DNA from 3 places in the Oceanobacillus sp. CAU 1775 genome. Region 1 is predicted to be linked to each of the others. Evidence: predicted binding sites of a transcription regulator. Region 1 holds the regulator's gene; each other region holds the start of a gene.
What was found. The regulator CtsR, encoded in region 1, represses protease genes until heat stress. The targets are predictions, from matches to a motif close to ATGGTCAATAAAGGTCAAACA.
Positions count from the first base shown of each region.

Region 2: a site for CtsR is predicted at 2,606-2,626, ahead of clpP (ATP-dependent Clp endopeptidase proteolytic subunit ClpP). Genes of this name have one in related genera too.
Region 3: a site for CtsR is predicted at 3,814-3,834, ahead of ACXYMZ_RS12135 (ATP-dependent Clp protease ATP-binding subunit). Genes of this name have one in related genera too.

Region 1 is NZ_JBTLRO010000013.1:21-6,109, forward strand. Features, by position in the region: rRNA gene rrf (5S ribosomal RNA) at 1-102, shown strand, start outside; gene ACXYMZ_RS15820 (MgtC/SapB family protein) at 617-1,294, shown strand; gene ACXYMZ_RS15825 (CtsR family transcriptional regulator) at 1,606-2,070, shown strand; gene ACXYMZ_RS15830 (UvrB/UvrC motif-containing protein) at 2,096-2,635, shown strand; gene ACXYMZ_RS15835 (protein arginine kinase) at 2,632-3,693, shown strand; gene clpC (ATP-dependent protease ATP-binding subunit ClpC) at 3,708-6,089, shown strand, end outside.
Region 2 is NZ_JBTLRO010000003.1:288,766-294,854, reverse strand. Features, by position in the region: gene ACXYMZ_RS07600 (ABC transporter ATP-binding protein) at 1-644, opposite strand, end outside; gene ACXYMZ_RS07595 (ABC transporter ATP-binding protein) at 619-1,635, opposite strand; gene ACXYMZ_RS07590 (ribonuclease HI family protein) at 1,872-2,273, shown strand; tRNA gene ACXYMZ_RS07585 (tRNA-Arg) at 2,358-2,433, opposite strand; gene clpP (ATP-dependent Clp endopeptidase proteolytic subunit ClpP) at 2,685-3,278, shown strand; gene ACXYMZ_RS07575 (shikimate kinase) at 3,642-4,199, shown strand; gene ACXYMZ_RS07570 (HPr family phosphocarrier protein) at 4,282-4,536, opposite strand; gene whiA (DNA-binding protein WhiA) at 4,897-5,844, opposite strand; gene ACXYMZ_RS07560 (gluconeogenesis factor YvcK family protein) at 5,880-6,089, opposite strand, start outside.
Region 3 is NZ_JBTLRO010000006.1:164,989-171,077, forward strand. Features, by position in the region: gene ACXYMZ_RS12115 (Na+/H+ antiporter family protein) at 1-550, shown strand, start outside; gene pdaA (delta-lactam-biosynthetic de-N-acetylase) at 600-1,379, shown strand; gene mbcS (acyl-CoA synthetase MbcS) at 1,534-3,108, shown strand; gene ACXYMZ_RS12130 (hypothetical protein) at 3,124-3,489, shown strand; gene ACXYMZ_RS12135 (ATP-dependent Clp protease ATP-binding subunit) at 3,911-6,055, shown strand.

The DNA.
Region 1 (6,089 bases):
CGGAAAGGTCACACCTGTTCCCATACCGAACACAGTAGTTAAGCTTTCCAGCGCCGATGGTAGTTGAGACTTTGTCTCTGCGAGAGTAGGACGCCGCCAGGCAAAGAGAAAACAGTTTACATTAATTTGTAAACTGTTTTTTTAATGGAATTTAATACTTTGGTATGAACTACTTTTAGTCTTATGTGAACATATATAAGAAAGGTAATAAGTTATTTCGGTGTTTTCTATTTATATAATTACTTTTAACTTATTCAGTTAGAATTACCCTAGTGTTTTTGGATAATCGACCTAACTCATATAGATTTTATTGAAACTAAGAGGACTTTTATGCTTTTCTTTTACCCCTATCACGAATCATCATCAGCATTTTATGATGCTCTTTCTCCACCTATAATGTTTACACCAAGATATTCAATTTGAACCGATAAGCTCTTCCTTACCATGGAAGCACTCTACCTAATAAGCTACAATGAGATTTTAATAAAAACAAAGTTCATTTAATAAATATAAAGTTGGACAATCCACTAGATGATATAATGTTAATACATTTGGGAATATAATAATATACATTAGAAAGGGAGGTTGGGCTGTGGAGGTATTTTTAAATGAAATAATGGATGAAAATTTTACTACAATTTTAATAAGATTATTTGTTATATTGATACTATCTGGGATAATTGGCTTTGAGCGCGAGTGGAACCACCATTCAGCTGGCTTCCGTACGCATATCCTTGTCGGACTTGGTGCATGTTTAATGATGTTAATGTCCTTATATGGTTTTACAGATTTTATTGATGCACATGATAATGTCCGCTTTGATCCAGCAAGAATTCCTTCTTATGTAATTAGTGGGATTGGTTTTCTAGGTGCAGGTACAATTATCGTTTATGGTGGTACGATTCGGGGATTAACTACTGCAGCATCGATTTGGGCGGTTGCTGGAATTGGATTGGTAGTTGGTGTTGGAATGTATGGGCCAGCAGTTGTAACAACGATTTTAATCTTAGTAAGCCTTGTCCTATTAAATGGTTTTGAGAAGAAGTTTGTATCAAAGAAAAAGAGTATGCAGATTGAGATTGTTATTGAAAAAGAACTACGAATTACAGAAATCATTGAAATTCTAGAGAAGCATGAAATCACCATCGTAAATGTTGAGGTTGAAAAATTAGAGCGTGATTTACGTGCGGTGTATATAAAAATGAATACGATTGAAAACATTAAGCTGCTTGGATTATTTGAAGCTATTTCTAAGTTAGAGTATGTTAATCATGCAACGAGATTTGTAAAGTAATGATATTGATAACCTGTAGGTGAGGATCGACTCACTTGCAGGTTTTTTCAATTTTTAATTGTTTAAGCATGTAGGGTTTGGTTTATTGAAAAAACGTCTATGCTATAATAGCTTGTTTTACTTTTCAAGTAGAGAAATTTGACGTATAATAATAACATAGTCAAAGATAGTCAAAGTCAAAAAAGACTGGCTCTTAAGTATTTCTGTTCGTAAGTAATTAAAGAATATGCTTATAAGGGCATAAACTGGAATTCATCCTATGTGGATGATTCGATATTACCAGTGAAATGTCATAAAAGGGAGTTGGGAAAATGAGTAATATATCTGATGTTATTGAACAGTATCTAAAGAAGGTATTTCAAGCGAAAGGTAAAAATACAATTGAAATTAAACGTAGTGAAATAGCGGATCAATTTCAATGTGTTCCTTCACAAATAAATTATGTCATAAACACGAGATTTACTAGTGAAAAAGGGTATATAGTAGAAAGTAAGCGTGGAGGTGGCGGGTACATTCGAATTATCCGTATCCAACATCAAGACAAGGCTGAAATGATCGATGAAATTATTAAGATGGTAAATCCGAGTCTTTCGCAGCAAGCAGCGCTTCATGTACTTGAACGACTGCGAGAAGATGAAATTATAACAGCCCGTGAAGAGAAAATAATGTTTAGTGCCTTGGAACGAAATACGTTAGCTTTTCAATTACCAGTACGTGATGAAGTACGTGCTCGCATACTTTCTGCGATGCTGAATACTTTAAAATATCTACATTAAGTCGGATAAAAAGGGGGGATACCAAGTGCAATGTCAGGAATGTCAACAACGACCAGCAACAATTCGTTTTCAACAAATAGTGAATGGTGAAAAACAAGAAGTTCATGTATGTGAGGTATGTGCACAAGAAATGGGCAACATCAAAGCAATGCATGATAATTATTCTTTACAAGACTTATTGACTGGTCTATTCAATATTGATACATCGCAACTTGGTTCCAAGTCGATTCAAGAGAAACAGATGAGAAAAGAAGCACAATGCCCCAAATGTGAGATGACATTTGAAGAATTTAGACAGGTTGGGAAGTTTGGTTGTGCTTCATGTTATGACACATTCTCAGAACAAATTGTACCAATTTTAAAACGTGTACATTCGGGTAACACAGAGCATACGGGAAAAATACCTAAACGCTCTGGAGATAGTATTAAATTGAAGAAAAAAGTTGAAGCCTATCGTAAAGAAATGCAGCGGTTTGTAGAGCAAGAGGCTTTTGAAGAAGCGGCCGCCATTAGAGATAAGATAAAAGTATTGGAAGGTAAGGCAAAGGGGGCGAATGAAGAATGACGCTAGAGCACTTTATAGATGAAGCACTTAGCCCTTGGATGCGTGAGGAAGGTTCAGATAATGATATTGTTCTAAGTAGTCGCATTCGTTTAGCTCGTAACTTTGCAGATATGACTTATCCTATTCTTGGGAACGAAACAGAATTAACAAAAGTAAATGAATTTATGAAAGAAGCATATGCTGGTCAATCCTTCGATCAACATAAGGATTTTAAATATATTTCGATGGAAGATCTCTCACCAATTGAAAAGCGTATGCTTATTGAAAAACATTTAATAAGCCCAAACCTTGAAAACTTTCATGAATCAGCTGTATTGATATCGGAAAACGAGCAAGTATCGATTATGATAAATGAAGAGGATCATTTGCGTATTCAGCTTTATTTCCCTGGTTATCAATTAACAGAAGGATTGGAAAAAGCGTTTGAATTGGATGATTGGATAGAAGAAAAGGTGAATTATGCTTTTGATGAGAAGGCTGGTTATTTAACGAGTTGTCCAACAAATGTTGGTACAGGAATGCGGGCTTCTGTTATGTTGCATTTGCCTGCTTTAGTTTTTACAAAACAAGTCAACCGAATGATTCCAGTGATTAATCGCTTAGGCTTAGTAGTTCGCGGGATATATGGCGAAGGAAGTGAGTCACTAGGAAATATTTTTCAAGTGTCGAATCAAATCACGCTAGGAAAATCAGAAAATGATATTGTGCATGATTTAGAGAGTATTGTGAAGCAACTTCTTGAACAAGAACGGCTTGCTCGTAGGTATATTGTTAATAATCTAGGACTATCCTTAGAAGACCGTATTTATCGAGCTTATGGTGTTTTACAACATAGTAGAATTATTGACTCAACGGAAGCTGCTAAATGTATCTCTAGCGTGCGTTTAGGAATAGACTTAGGTATTATTGAAAATATATCTAAAAATATATTGAATGAATTAATGGTTTTAACACAACCTGGATTTTTACAGCATTATGCAAATAAGAAACTAACAGCAAGAGAGCGCGATATATTCCGTGCGACTCTAATAAGAGAAAGAATCCAATTGGAAAAATAGGAGGGGGAGATAATATGTTATTTGGACGTTTTACGGAAAGAGCACAAAAAGTACTCGCACTCTCTCAAGAAGAAGCAGTACGATTAGGACATAATAATATTGGAACAGAACATATTTTACTAGGCCTTGTACGTGAAGGTGACGGAATCGCTGCGAAAGCATTGCAGTTACTTGGAGCAGAGGTACCGAAAATTCAAGAAGAAGTAGAAAAGTTAATTGGAATTGGAAAACAACCAATGAAAACAATTCACTACACACCACGAGCGAAAAAAGTTGTTGAATTATCTCAAGATGAAGCGAGAAAATTAGGTCACTCTTATGTAGGAACAGAACATATTCTACTAGGTTTAATTCGCGAGGGTGAAGGTGTAGCAGCTCGTGTGCTTAATAACCTTGGTGTAAGCTTAAATAAAGCACGTCAGCAAGTTTTAAAGCTTCTTGGGAGCAATGAGTCACAAGGCGGAAGGCGCACACGTGGCGGCGCACAACAGTCAAATGTGAATACACCAACTTTAGATTCATTAGCGAGAGATTTAACGGTAAGTGCTAAAGAGGGAAAAATTGACCCAGTTATCGGGCGTTCAAAAGAAATTGAACGTGTGATTCAAGTACTTAGTCGCCGTACAAAGAACAACCCAGTACTTATTGGGGAACCAGGTGTTGGGAAAACGGCTGTAGCAGAAGGTTTAGCACAGCAGATTGTAGATAACGAAATTCCGGAAATTTTACGCGATAAACGAGTGATGACCCTTGATATGGGTACGGTTGTAGCTGGAACGAAATATCGCGGAGAATTCGAGGATCGCTTGAAAAAAGTAATGGAAGAGATTCGCCAAGCAGGCAATATTATTCTATTTATTGATGAATTGCATACATTAATTGGTGCAGGTGGAGCAGAAGGTGCAATTGACGCTTCGAATATTTTAAAACCTTCCTTAGCAAGAGGAGAACTTCAGTGTATTGGTGCTACTACAATTGATGAGTATCGTAAATATATCGAAAAAGATGCAGCGCTTGAGCGTCGTTTTCAGCCGATCCAAGTAGACGAACCATCTGTTGAAGAAACGATTCAAATTTTAGGTGGACTTCGAGATCGTTATGAAGCACACCACCGTGTAACAATTACAGATGAAGCAATTGAAGCAGCTGCAACTTTATCTGATCGCTATATTACAGATCGCTTTTTACCAGATAAAGCAATTGATTTAATTGATGAGGCGGGTTCGAAAGTTCGTCTTCATTCTTATACCATTCCACCGAATCTAAAAGAATTGGAACAGAAGCTTGAAGAAGTAAGAAAAGAAAAAGATGCAGCTGTCCAAAGTCAGGAATTTGAAACAGCAGCTTCCTTACGCGACACGGAGCAAAAATATCGTGAAGAGTTAGAGAAAACGAAAGATGAATGGAAAGAAAAACAAGGTCAAATGGATTCAGAGGTAACTGTTGAAGACATTGCGAGTGTTGTTTCGATTTGGACTGGTGTACCAGTAGCTAAATTGACGAAAGATGAAAGTCAACGACTCTTGAATATGGAAGAAATCCTTCATAATCGCTTAATCGGTCAGGAAGAAGCAGTGAATGCTGTTTCTAGAGCTATTCGCCGTGCACGTTCAGGACTAAAAGATCCGAAGCGTCCAATTGGTTCATTTATTTTCCTAGGACCTACAGGTGTTGGTAAAACAGAATTAGCGCGTGCCTTAGCAGAAGTAATGTTTGCCGATGAGGATGCGATGATTCGTGTAGATATGTCTGAGTTTATGGAAAGACATTCAACAGCAAGATTAGTTGGTTCTCCTCCAGGGTATGTTGGCTATGAGGAAGGCGGACAGCTGACGGAAAAAGTACGTCGTAAACCGTATTCTGTTATTCTGCTTGATGAAGTTGAAAAAGCGCATCCAGAAGTCTTCAATATCTTATTACAAGTTTTAGAAGATGGTCGTTTAACAGACTCAAAAGGTAGACTAGTTGATTTCCGTAACACAGTAATCATTATGACTTCAAACGTTGGTGCAAGTGAGTTAAAGCGTAATAAATTCGTTGGATTTAATATCGCTGATGGTGATCAACAGCATAAAGATATGAAATCGAAAGTTATGGATGAATTGAAGAAAGTATTCCGTCCAGAGTTCCTTAACCGTATTGACGAAACAATTGTCTTCCACTCACTTGAGAAGAAGCATATGAAAGATATTGTTGTTCTTATGTTAGAAGAGTTGAAGAAACGACTTGCCGATCAGGAAATTGACTTGTCTCTTACAGATAAATCGATTGAAAAGATTGCTAACGAAGGCTTTGACCCTGAGTATGGAGCAAGACCATTGCGTCGTTCAATCCAACAAAATATTGAAAACCTGCTTTCAGAGGAATTACTCAAAGGTACAATTAAAAAAGGTCAA
Region 2 (6,089 bases), on a different contig from region 1:
TCATGCGCTATAAATACATAGGTTAAATTAAATTCATCTCTTAAATCTTCCATCAAATTAAGTATTTGTGATTGCACGGAAACGTCCAATGCGGATACAGGTTCATCACAAATGATTAGCTTGGGATTATTCGCAAGCGCTCTAGCAATCCCAATACGTTGTCTTTGTCCACCACTAAACTGGTGTGGGTACCTTGTAGCATGATAAGCACTAAGCCCGACAACTTCTAATAGTTCTTGCACTCTTGCTTTTCTTTCAGCGCGCGAACTCATTCCATGAATAAGTAAAGGTTCTCCAATAATTTTCTCAACTGTATGACGTGGGTTTAAAGATGCGTATGGATCTTGAAAAATTATTTGCATATTCCTTCTTAACTTACGCATTTCTTCTGGAGAAATATTAGTAATTTCTTCACCTTCAAACCAAATCTCACCTTCTGTTGGTTCAATCAATCTTAAAATAGCTTTTCCAGTTGTTGATTTCCCACAGCCAGACTCTCCAACAATACCGAGAATTTCACCTTCTCTTACTTCGAAGGAAACATCATCAACCGCTTTCACATCTCCAACTTTTTTTCCTAAAACACCCCCGTGAATAGGGAAGTGCTTCTTTAATCCTTTAACTTCTAGTAGAGGCTGTTGCATTGGCTAATCGCTCCCTTTCCTCTTCGGCATGTAAAAAGCAGCGACTTTCACGACCGTTTTCTAGTTTATATAATTCAGGATTTTCATTAAAACATCTATCAAAAGCGAACTCACAGCGTGGAGCAAATCTACATCCTACCTGCCCAACCTTTGGACGTGCTACCGTTCCTGGAATTGAGTATAATTTTTCATCTCTTCCATGAATTTTGGGTAGTGATTTAATTAGTCCTTGTGTATATGGGTGCTGTGGATCTTTTAAAATTTCACGTTTTGTGCCTTGTTCTACAACTTGTCCAGAGTACATTACAACTACCCTATCGCAAATATCTGCAACAACACCTAAATCATGTGTAATGAGTAGAATACTTGTATCTTCTTCTTTATTTAAGTTCTTCATTAAGTCCAATATCTGCGCTTGAATCGTCACGTCTAATGCTGTCGTTGGCTCATCCGCTATTAAAAGTTCTGGATCACTAGACATAGCCATCGCTATCATTACACGCTGACGCATTCCACCCGATAATTGGTGAGGATATTCATTTACAATAGCTTCTGCTCTTGGAATACCTACCATTTTAAGCATTTCAATCGCTTTTTGAGTTGCAAACTTCTTACTGACCTTTTGGTGAATACGAATTGCTTCTCGCATCTGATTTCCAATTGTAAATAATGGATTTAATGATGTCATTGGCTCTTGGAAAATCATCGAAATTTCATTACCGCGAATTTGTTTCATTTTCTTTTCAGATGCATGTGCTATATCTTGACCTTTAAAATTCACTTCCCCGCCGACGATCCGACCTGGTGGGCTTGGAACTAATTGCATGACTGAAAGTGAAGTAACACTCTTTCCACTCCCAGACTCTCCTACAATTCCGACTACTTCTCCTTTATGAACTTTAAAGCTAACTTTATCCACCGCAGGGATTTCTCCACTATCTGTAAAAAAATGAGTACTTAATTCTTTAAGTTCTAAAATTACTTCTGACATACCATCCCCCCTCGAAGTTGGAGTACTCTGTGTTTATAATATACTGAATATTAATTAATATGGCAAGTCATTTAATATTATATGTCTTGTTTATTTTCCTAATAAAAGAAAAAACAACAAAACAAAGGTTATATAACAGCATTCTTGCTACTTCAAATTTGTTTTAGATTTTTACTTAAAATAACAAATAGCTTATAATATTCTATAAGTATTGTTCATAAGGAGGTTGCTATTGATTGATTGAAGTTTATACAGATGGAGCTTCACGAGGTAACCCTGGGCCTAGTGGCATGGGGATTGCGATAAAAAAGAATAAAGAAATTCATGAGTATAGTTTCTTTCAAGAGAACCTTTCCAACCATGAAGCAGAGTTTCTCGCAGTTATAAAAGCATTAGAAATTTGCAAGAAAAACTTTCCTGAAGAAATACTTTCTTTTCGTACAGATTCTAAAGTAGTTGTTGACACAATTGAGAAGGACCACACAAAAAATCATATCTTTTCTTCCTTTTTAACAGAGATTCGAGAGTTAAAGAAAGATTTTCCTTATTTCTTTATTAAATGGATTCCTGAGAAAGAAAATTACATTGCTGATCGACTGGCAAGAGAAATTATAAGAAAAGAAATATCGCAGAAATGATAAGTAGAATAAAAATTAATAGTTAAAACGCATAAAAAAACAAGTGAAAAGAAATACTTTTCACTTGCTCATCTATTAGTATAACACGCCCAGAGGGATTCGAACCCCCGACAAACCTAGTACCGGAAACTAGTGCTCTATCCAGCTGAGCTATGGGCGCAAAAATGAAACTTCGTTAAAATTCGATTATCCAACGAAAAATTACACAATCCATATTATAACCTTTATCCAAATCTCTTACAAGCTTGAATCTATGGATAAAAAAGCAATTCGGTTTATAAATATTAGAAATGGGAAAGCTTGGATATAGTTCTTTTTTTATTGAACGTTTTTGTTTGACCTTCATTGACCAATGATATATGATAAAATTAGATTTACAAAGAAAATTTGTTTACTAGGAGGAATTTGTTTATGAATTTAGTACCTACAGTTATTGAACAAACAAACCGCGGGGAACGTGCATATGATATTTATTCAAGACTTTTGAAGGACCGTATTATTTTACTAGGAAGCGGGATCGATGATAACGTTGCAAACTCAATTGTTGCACAGCTACTATTCTTAGAAGCTGAAGATCCAGGAAAAGATATCTCTCTTTACATCAACTCACCAGGTGGATCGATTACAGCTGGTATGGCAATCTACGATACGATGAACTTCATTAAATCTGACGTATCAACAATTTGTATTGGAATGGCAGCATCTATGGGAGCTTTCCTACTAGCTGCTGGTGAAAAAGGTAAACGTTTTGCATTACCAAACAGTGAAATTATGATTCACCAGCCATTAGGTGGCACACAAGGTCAAGCAACTGATATTGAAATTCATGCGAAACGTATTATTGAAATTAAAAGACGTATGAATGAAATTTTAGCTGACAAGACTGGACAGCCTATGGAAACAATTGAACGTGATACAGAACGTGATAACTTCATGACTGCACAACGTTCAGTTGAGTACGGTTTGATTGACAAAATTTTAGAACGTAACGAAGAAGCGAAGTAATTTATCAGAATCTAAATGAATAGCTTCATTAAGAACACTTAACGGTTCGGATTATCTCCTATTGATAATCCGAACCGTTTTTACATATAAACAAAGATGGATTATACTATGAAGTAGATATTATTGTAATTATACTGTTTAACTAAAGATTAGCGCTGTTAAAGTTAAATATTGTTGAGAGGATAAACCCGCTTCGGAAATATACGCACGCTTGGCGGGCGGCTGGTGAGCTTCCTCCCGCTGGAGTCTCCGTATATTTCTGAAGCTCATTTTAGTCTTCTCATTCTTCAATTAGAAAAACTCAATAATAAACTTTAGAATATCTAAAAAATATAAATATATTAGTAGGAAGAGGATTGTTGTATGGTTTTTAATCAGGTTGCACTTAGACAGAAAAATATAGTTTTAATTGGCTTTATGGGGGTAGGTAAAACGACGATTGGGAAATCCATCGCAAGGAAACTTTACCGGGATTTCATTGATATTGATCAGGAAATTGAAAAAGAATTTCAAATGCCAACGACACAAATTTTTCAAGAGTACGGAGAAGCTACTTTTAGAGAAAAAGAAAAAGAAATGATTACAGAATTTTGTAACCAACGATTAAAAGTAATTTCTTTGGGTGGCGGAGCTTTTTTACAGAAAGAAATTAGAGAACTGTGTCTCTCCAAGAGTATTGTATTTTATCTTGATTTATCATGGGATTCTTGGAAAGAAAGAGCAAATATTTTAATCGAAAGTCGTCCAGTTCTTAAAGGGAAAAACGATGAAGAAATGAAAGAGTTGTATTATAAGAGACAACCAATATATGAAGAACATCACTCAAAAGTAGTAACAGATAATATTGACATTGAAGAGGTTTCAGACTTTGTGGTAGACTCACTAAAAACGGCATGGGATATTTATGAACCTAATCAATAATAAATGCTTTTAAAAAGCACAATAAAATAAGCGCATCCCCTAACATTTAACGGGATTGCGCTTGTTTTCATATAACCTTCAATTATCCTTTTGTTACGAAGGAGACTAAATGGTTCATTGCTATTTCTTCATCAGGCCCATCTGCTATGATTTTAATTTCTTCACCATTAGCAATCGCTAAACTCATTAAGCCCATAATACTCTTGGCATTCACTTTTTTACCATCTTTTTCTAAAAATAAATGCGAAGAATATCGATTTGCTTCTTGCACAAATTGTGCAGCAGGACGTGCCTGTAATCCTGTTTCTAACTCTATCTTTACTGTATTCTCAACCAACTCCACTCATCCTCCCTGAGTTATAGAAAACGCTAACATTATTCAGTATTCAAAAAAGCAGTCCAAACTGCTTTTTCAGTTTATCTTATTGCGTTACATAAATTTTAATTACTAATTATTTGTATTATAGCATGAAATAAAAATTATGAGAACGATAAAACAAAATTATTACATTTTGTACTTAATTTTGTATATTTTTTCCAAATTGAAATATTATCATTTGCCATTTTCTCATATTAGTAAGTTGCTATTACTAACGCCTAATAACAATTCGCTTTCCCAAAACTTAAACGGAAAGCGAGTTGCGTGTAGACTGGGTATAAAAATGCGAGGTTACAAAAAGTGGACTTTTATCATCTTCTATTTCGTAATTAATTCCCCTTGTCTAATTTTATCTGCATATTCATCAATTTTTTTCAATCGATGATTAACACCAGATTTAGAAATCTTGCCATTGCTTACTAATTCACCAAGTTCTTTCAAAGAAACATCCTCATGCTCCATTCGCAAAAGTGCGATTTCTTGAAGCTTTTCAGGAAGCTGCTCGAGTCCTACCGTACGTTCAATTAACTTTATGTTTTCAATCTGGCGAAACGCTGCACCAATTGTTTTATTCAGATTGGCTGTTTCACAATTCACGAGACGATTTACAGAATTCCGCATGTCACGAACAATACGAACATCCTCAAATCTAAATAAAGCGTTATGCGCACCAATTAAACTTAGAAACTCTGTGATTTTTTCAGCTTCTTTTATATAAACGATAAAACCATGCTTTCTTTCTAAAGTTCGGGATCTTAAGCCAAATGTATTTAATAATTCACTCAAAGAGTTATTATGCTCCTCGTGAAAATTATAGATTTCAAGATGATAAGATGATGTTTCTGGATTATTAATGGAACCACCAGCTAGAAAAGCACCTCGTAGGTATGCTCTCTTTGTATCGGTATTATTAATTATTTCTGGTGAAATTGCTTGTATTGTTTGATGAGGATCTTCCATTATTTTTAATTCTTTTAGGAAGGAAATTGCATCATCTTTCATACGCACAATGTAAATATTATTCTTTTTAAGCTTCATTTTTCTTCGTACTAATATTTCAATCGTTTGGGTAAAATTTGCTTTTATTAAGGTATAGATTCTTCTTGCAATTGCTGCATTTTCGGTTTGAACATCGAGTGTGTAATGGTGTCTTGAAAAGGAAACTACGCCATTCATTCGAATCAATGCGGACAACTCAGCAATTTGTTCTTCTTTTTCTGTTTCCATACCAGTTAATTCTTTCTTAATTTCAGAAGCAAACGACATTAGCTTCACCTCCCTATTATCTCATTCTCAAGCGTTTATTTTTGTAAAAGAGAATACAGTAGTTTTGCTATCTTTTCTGTATCGTGTCTTACAGTATGATGAGGTTTTTTTATGATATCTCCCTCAATGATTTCTAATCCTAAGGAGAGTAATCGTTCAATGTCATAAACTACTGGTTCAGCATTCTCTTCAGCATATTTTTGTCTGATGGTCTGTTGAATGGGCTCGTTATGTACAACAATTGA
Region 3 (6,089 bases), on a different contig from region 1:
GAATTTAATTCTCGGTGCACTAACAGGATTGCTACTTATGTTCGTATTTCTAGTAGTTCCATACCGAAAATTGGAAACGGTGATGAGTCAGGGTATTGGAATGATGGGTATGATTGCATTCATTATGCTTGTAGCTTCGGGCTATGGAACTGTACTTCAAGAAACAGGGGCAGTAGATGCACTTGTTGAAGTCTCATCAACCTATCTACAAAGTAACCAAGCATTGATTGCAATTATCTTATTACTTGTTGGGCTTGTAGTTACATTGGGAATAGGTTCATCTTTTGGTACGGTACCTATCATTGTATCGTTATACGTTCCTATCTGTTTAAGCGCAGGATTTTCACCAATGGCTATTGCAGCTTTAATTGGTACTGCGGGAGCTCTTGGTGATGCAGGATCACCTGCATCAGATAGTACATTAGGTCCGACTTCGGGATTAAATGCTGATGGGAACCATAATCATATCTGGGATACTGTTGTTCCTACATTTATTCACTACAATATCCCGTTAATTATCTTTGGTTGGATTGCGGCACTTGTTTTATAGAATAATATGCATTACAAATGGATAAAGTAAGGAAAAAAGGTGGATGCTTATGAAGCGAATTTTATTACCAAGCCTGTTTTTCCTCATCATTATCCAATTATTTTCTATTGATACAGTGAATGCATACGGCTGGGGATATAAGAAAAATACGAATGGGGAAGCACCAGAAATTGGCGTTTATCATGAGATTTTAAAAAAGTATGGTGCCTATTACCTCGATGATTCAGGCGAAAAAAATATATATTTAACTTTCGATAATGGTTATGAAGAGGGTTATACACCCGTAATATTAGATGTGTTAAAAAAAGAAGCTGTGCCAGGTCTGTTTTTTGTAACTGGCCACTATGTTGAATCTCGTCCTGACTTAGTAAAAAGGATGGTTGATGAAGGACATATCATTGGAAATCATTCTTATCACCATCCAGATTTCTCTATTTTAACGAAGGATGCCATGCGAGCTGAATTAGAAGATCTTGAAGCAAAGGTTGCAGAGGTAACTGATCAAAAAGAGTTAAAATATGTACGACCACCACGAGGGATATTTAATGAACGCACATTGGAATGGGCAAATGATTTAGGATATATTCATGTGTTTTGGTCCATTGCATTTAAGGATTGGGAGACAAAGAATCAAAAAGGCTGGCAGTATGCTTATGAAGAAGTAATGGATCAAGTACATCCAGGAGCGATTATTTTATTGCATACCGTCTCCAAGGATAATGCAGAGGCTCTGACAGTGCTCATTAAAGAATTGCGTGAACAAGGTTATACTTTCAAGAGTTTAGATGACCTCGTTCTAAAAGAACAATTGCCTAATGGATTATATTAAAAGATGAGACTTACTACTTGATTGTGGTAAGTCTCTTTTTATACCTAAAGTTACTATAATATTAAAAATAATAAGTAAAAAATAGTATAGATAGTTTCAAGTTTTCTGATGTTTTGTTATAATGTAAAAAACTTACTTGAAAGTGGTGACCATGATGAAGAGAGAAGAACTAATCGCACCTAAGAAATATAATATTGTTATGGAAGTTGAAAAATATTCATCAGATACAGATAAGAAGGCATTAATCTGGCTGGACGAAAATAATAATAGAAAAGAAATCACTTATCAAGCACTTATCAGAAATTTGAATAAAATTGGAAATATCTTTTTAAATAGTGGATTAGAAAGAGGCGACAAAGTACTGATTATTATGCCAAGACTCATTGAAACGTATGAAGTATATTTGGCAGCACTAAAAACAGGTATTATTATCATTCCAAGCTCAGAAATGTTGAAGGTGAATGATCTGGAATATCGTATAAATCATGGAGAGGTAAGTGGAATTATTAGCTTCCATGAATATACAGCTGAGCTGGAAAAACTTAAAAATTATGATTCACTGAAGAAATTTATTATTGGTCAGCCAAAGGAAGGCTGGGTATTTATTGATGAAGAAAAAGCAGAAGCTTCCCCAGACTTAGAAATGGTGGATACGACACGCGATGATATTGCATTTTTACCTTATACATCAGGTACTACAGGTAATCCCAAGGGTGTTGTTCATACACATGGTTGGGGATTTGCACATCTTAAAACTGCCCCAGAAAATTGGCTAGGAATTAATGAAGGCGACAATGTTTGGGCAACAGCTGGACCTGGATGGCAAAAGTGGATTTGGAGTCCATTCCTATCTGTCTTAGGATCTGGTGCAACAGGTTTTATTTATGCAGGGAAGTTTCACCCAGGAACATATTTGCAGCTTCTTGAAGAGAATGAAATTAATGTGCTTTGCTGTACACCAACTGAATATCGTATTATGGCGAAGACAGATAATCTTGAAGACTATAAACTTACGCATTTAAATAGCGCAGTATCTGCTGGTGAACCGTTAAACGTAGAAGTAATTGATGTATTTCAGAAACATTTTAATGTGACCGTTCGCGACGGCTATGGGCAAACAGAGAATACATTGCTTTTAGGCGTTACCAAGGATATGGAAGTGAAGCCTGGCTCGATGGGTAAACCAACTCCAGGGAATGCTGTAGAGATAATCGATGAAGATGGAAATCCTGTACCTGTAAATGAAGTCGGAGATATCGCTGTTCCACTAAATAGTCCTGCTTTATTTAGAGAATACTATAAAGATATGGAACGGACGAAACTTTCCCGTAGAGGAAACTACTATATTACAGGTGACCAAGCAAGAAAAGACGAAGACGGCTATTTCTGGTTTGAAGGACGTCGTGACGATATTATTATAAGTTCAGGTTATACGATTGGACCGTTTGAAGTAGAAGATGCACTTATCAAACATCCTTATGTTCAAGAGTGCGCAGTTGTAGGAACTCCTGATGAGATTCGTGGCAATATCGTAAAAGCATTTATTGTATTGAAACAAAATGTCGATAAAGATGATCCAAACCTAATTAAAAACTTACAGGATCATGTAAAAGAATTAACAGCTCCATATAAATACCCAAGAGAAATTGAATTTATTGAAGAATTACCGAAAACAACTTCAGGTAAAATAAGAAGAATTGAATTACGCCAACGTGAAAAGAATAAATAATGAAAAGGTGACATTTTGCTAATTTTAACCTTACTATATTTTGCATGCTTTACAGTGCTACTTGCATACGATTATTTTCCAGCAATCTCTAATGTCTTGGCAATCCCAGATTCAGTATTTATTTTAATATTACTAAGTATCATCGTTCTAGGTGTAGCCATAAGTAAATTAAAAGGCTTAAGTAATAAAACAACTTTAAAACTGCAACTAGTAACGACATTATATATTTTATTTTTAGTTGTATTATTTACGGTTTTGGGTGGAAAATCTACCGTTGGGCTATCACTGACAAATGAAATCTTTTGGATTGTATTCGTCATTTGGCTTGTTGACATTTATATCCGCTGGAAAAGAGAAAGTAAACTACGAGTAGTACGCTGAATAAATATAAAGAAATACATTCCATTTATAGTGGGTGTATTTCTTTTTTACTATTCATTTGAATTCATAAATTGTTTTAGATTTATTATGATGGGTAGATTGTAATTCATCTTGTTTTTTATAAAGACTATATATTAGCTTATTGTTGATACTTCATCGATTAAGAAGTAAGAAAACTAGAATGAGCTAAGGAAGTATCCGGAGACTCACCAGTCGCCTAAGGATGCACGTAGTATATTTCCAAAGCGGGTATCTGCTCGTGCCAACATGGAACTTTAGCAGAGACATATTAAAACAATCAAAAATTCTTAAACAAAATACTTGAAAGTCAAAGAAGGTCAGAGTATAATAAAATCATAGTCAAAGATAGTCAAAGTCAAAGTTAATATAAATGATTGAAAATAATAAGGAGGAATTTTAAATGAAATGTCAACAATGTGGTACAAACGATGCAAATGTAAATGCAGCAGTGCAGGTTAACGGCCAACGAATGGAAATTCATTTATGTCATTCCTGCTTCAGTGAAATGCAAGGCAAAATGATGAATAATGCAAATGATTTCTTTTCAAATATGAATTTCGATAAGGCTCAAAATCCATTTGAGGACAATCAATTTTTCCAAGCGAATGCTTCACAACGAGCAGGAACGAAAACGAAGCAAAAAGCGAAAAAAGGTAAAGGTCTAATTGATCAACTTGGTAAGAATTTAACAGATTCTGCAAGAGCAGGAGAAATTGACCCGATCATCGGTCGTGATAATGAGATTAAACGTGTGATTGAAACACTAAATAGAAGAAACAAAAATAACCCTGTTCTAATTGGTGAGCCAGGTGTTGGTAAAACAGCAATCGCTGAAGGTCTAGCACTGAAAATCATTGAAGGAAATGTACCTTCTAAACTTTTATCGAAGGAAGTATATTTACTTGATGTGGCTTCTCTAGTTGCAAACACTGGAATCCGTGGGCAATTTGAAGAAAGAATGAAAAAACTGATTGCAGAACTTCAAAAGAGAAAAGACGTTATTCTTTTCATCGATGAAATTCATCTAATTGTTGGAGCAGGTACAGCTGAAGGCTCACAAATGGATGCAGGTAATATTCTAAAACCAGCACTTGCTCGAGGAGAAATGCAGCTTATTGGTGCAACAACATTAAAAGAGTATCGTCAAATTGAAAAAGACGCTGCCCTTGAACGTCGTTTACAACCAATTACTGTTAAAGAACCTACATTAGAAGAAGCAGTACAAATTTTACATGGAATCAAAGATCGCTATGAGAAATTCCATGAAGTGAATTATTCTGATGAAGTGATTGATTCATTTGTTAGCTTATCGAATCGTTACATCCAAGACCGTTTCCTACCAGACAAGGCAATTGATTTAATGGACGAGGTTGGATCACGATTAAACTTAAACAACTCTCAGCAAGATTCAGCGTCATTAAAAGAACGTTTGGATGAAATCGTAGCTGAAAAACAAGAAGCAGCAGACCGTGAAGATTACGAACTTGCAGCGAATTTAAGATACCAAGAAATCCAGTTACAAAAGCAATTAGAAAAAGCATCAGATGACGAAAAAGTTCATGATGTAACTATTTCAGATGTACAATTAATTGTAGAAGAAAAAACAGGAATCCCTGTAACTAAGATGCAGGCAGAAGAACAACAGCAAATGAAGCATCTTGACGAGAACTTACGTAAAAAAGTAATCGGTCAAAACGAAGCTGTTGCGAAGGTTGCAAAAGCAATTCGTCGTAGCCGTGCAGGATTAAAATCTAAATATCGTCCAATTGGTTCCTTCCTATTTGTTGGACCAACAGGTGTTGGTAAAACAGAATTAACAAAAGTATTAGCTGAAGAACTATTTGGTAAACGAGATGCACTCATTCGCTTAGATATGAGTGAATATATGGAGAAGCACTCGGTCTCTAAGATTATCGGTTCACCTCCAGGATATGTTGGTCATGAGGAAGCAGGTCAACTAACGGAAAAAGTACGTCATAACCCGTACTCCATCATTCTGTTGGATGAAATTGAAAAAGCACATCCGGATGTTCAAAATATGTTCCTTCAAATTATGGAAGATGGTCAACTAACAGATTCACAAGGGCGTACAGTTAGCTTTAAAGAATCTGTAATCATCATGACAAGTAATGCTGGAACAGGATCTAAACAAGTAAATGTTGGATTTAACAGCACGAAACACGATTCTGTAATTACTTTAGAGAGCTTAAGCAATTACTTCAAACCAGAATTTCTAAATAGATTTGATGCGATTGTTGAGTTCAACGAGCTATCAGAAGATAATTTACTTCATATCGTTGACCTTATGCTCACAGAGCTTCAAGATGCAATTGAAGAAAATAATATCACTATCACAATCACAGATGCTGCCAAAGAAAAGTTAGTTAAACTAGGCTATGACCCAAGATTTGGTGCAAGACCATTACGTCGTGTCATCCAAGATAAAATCGAAGACCAACTAACAGATTTAATTCTTGAAGCAGATGCTGTAGAAAATGTGCATATTGATGTTGTAGAAGATGAAATCGTAGTAGAACAAGTATAATCATGAAACTCCCACTGACATTAAGTTAGTGGGA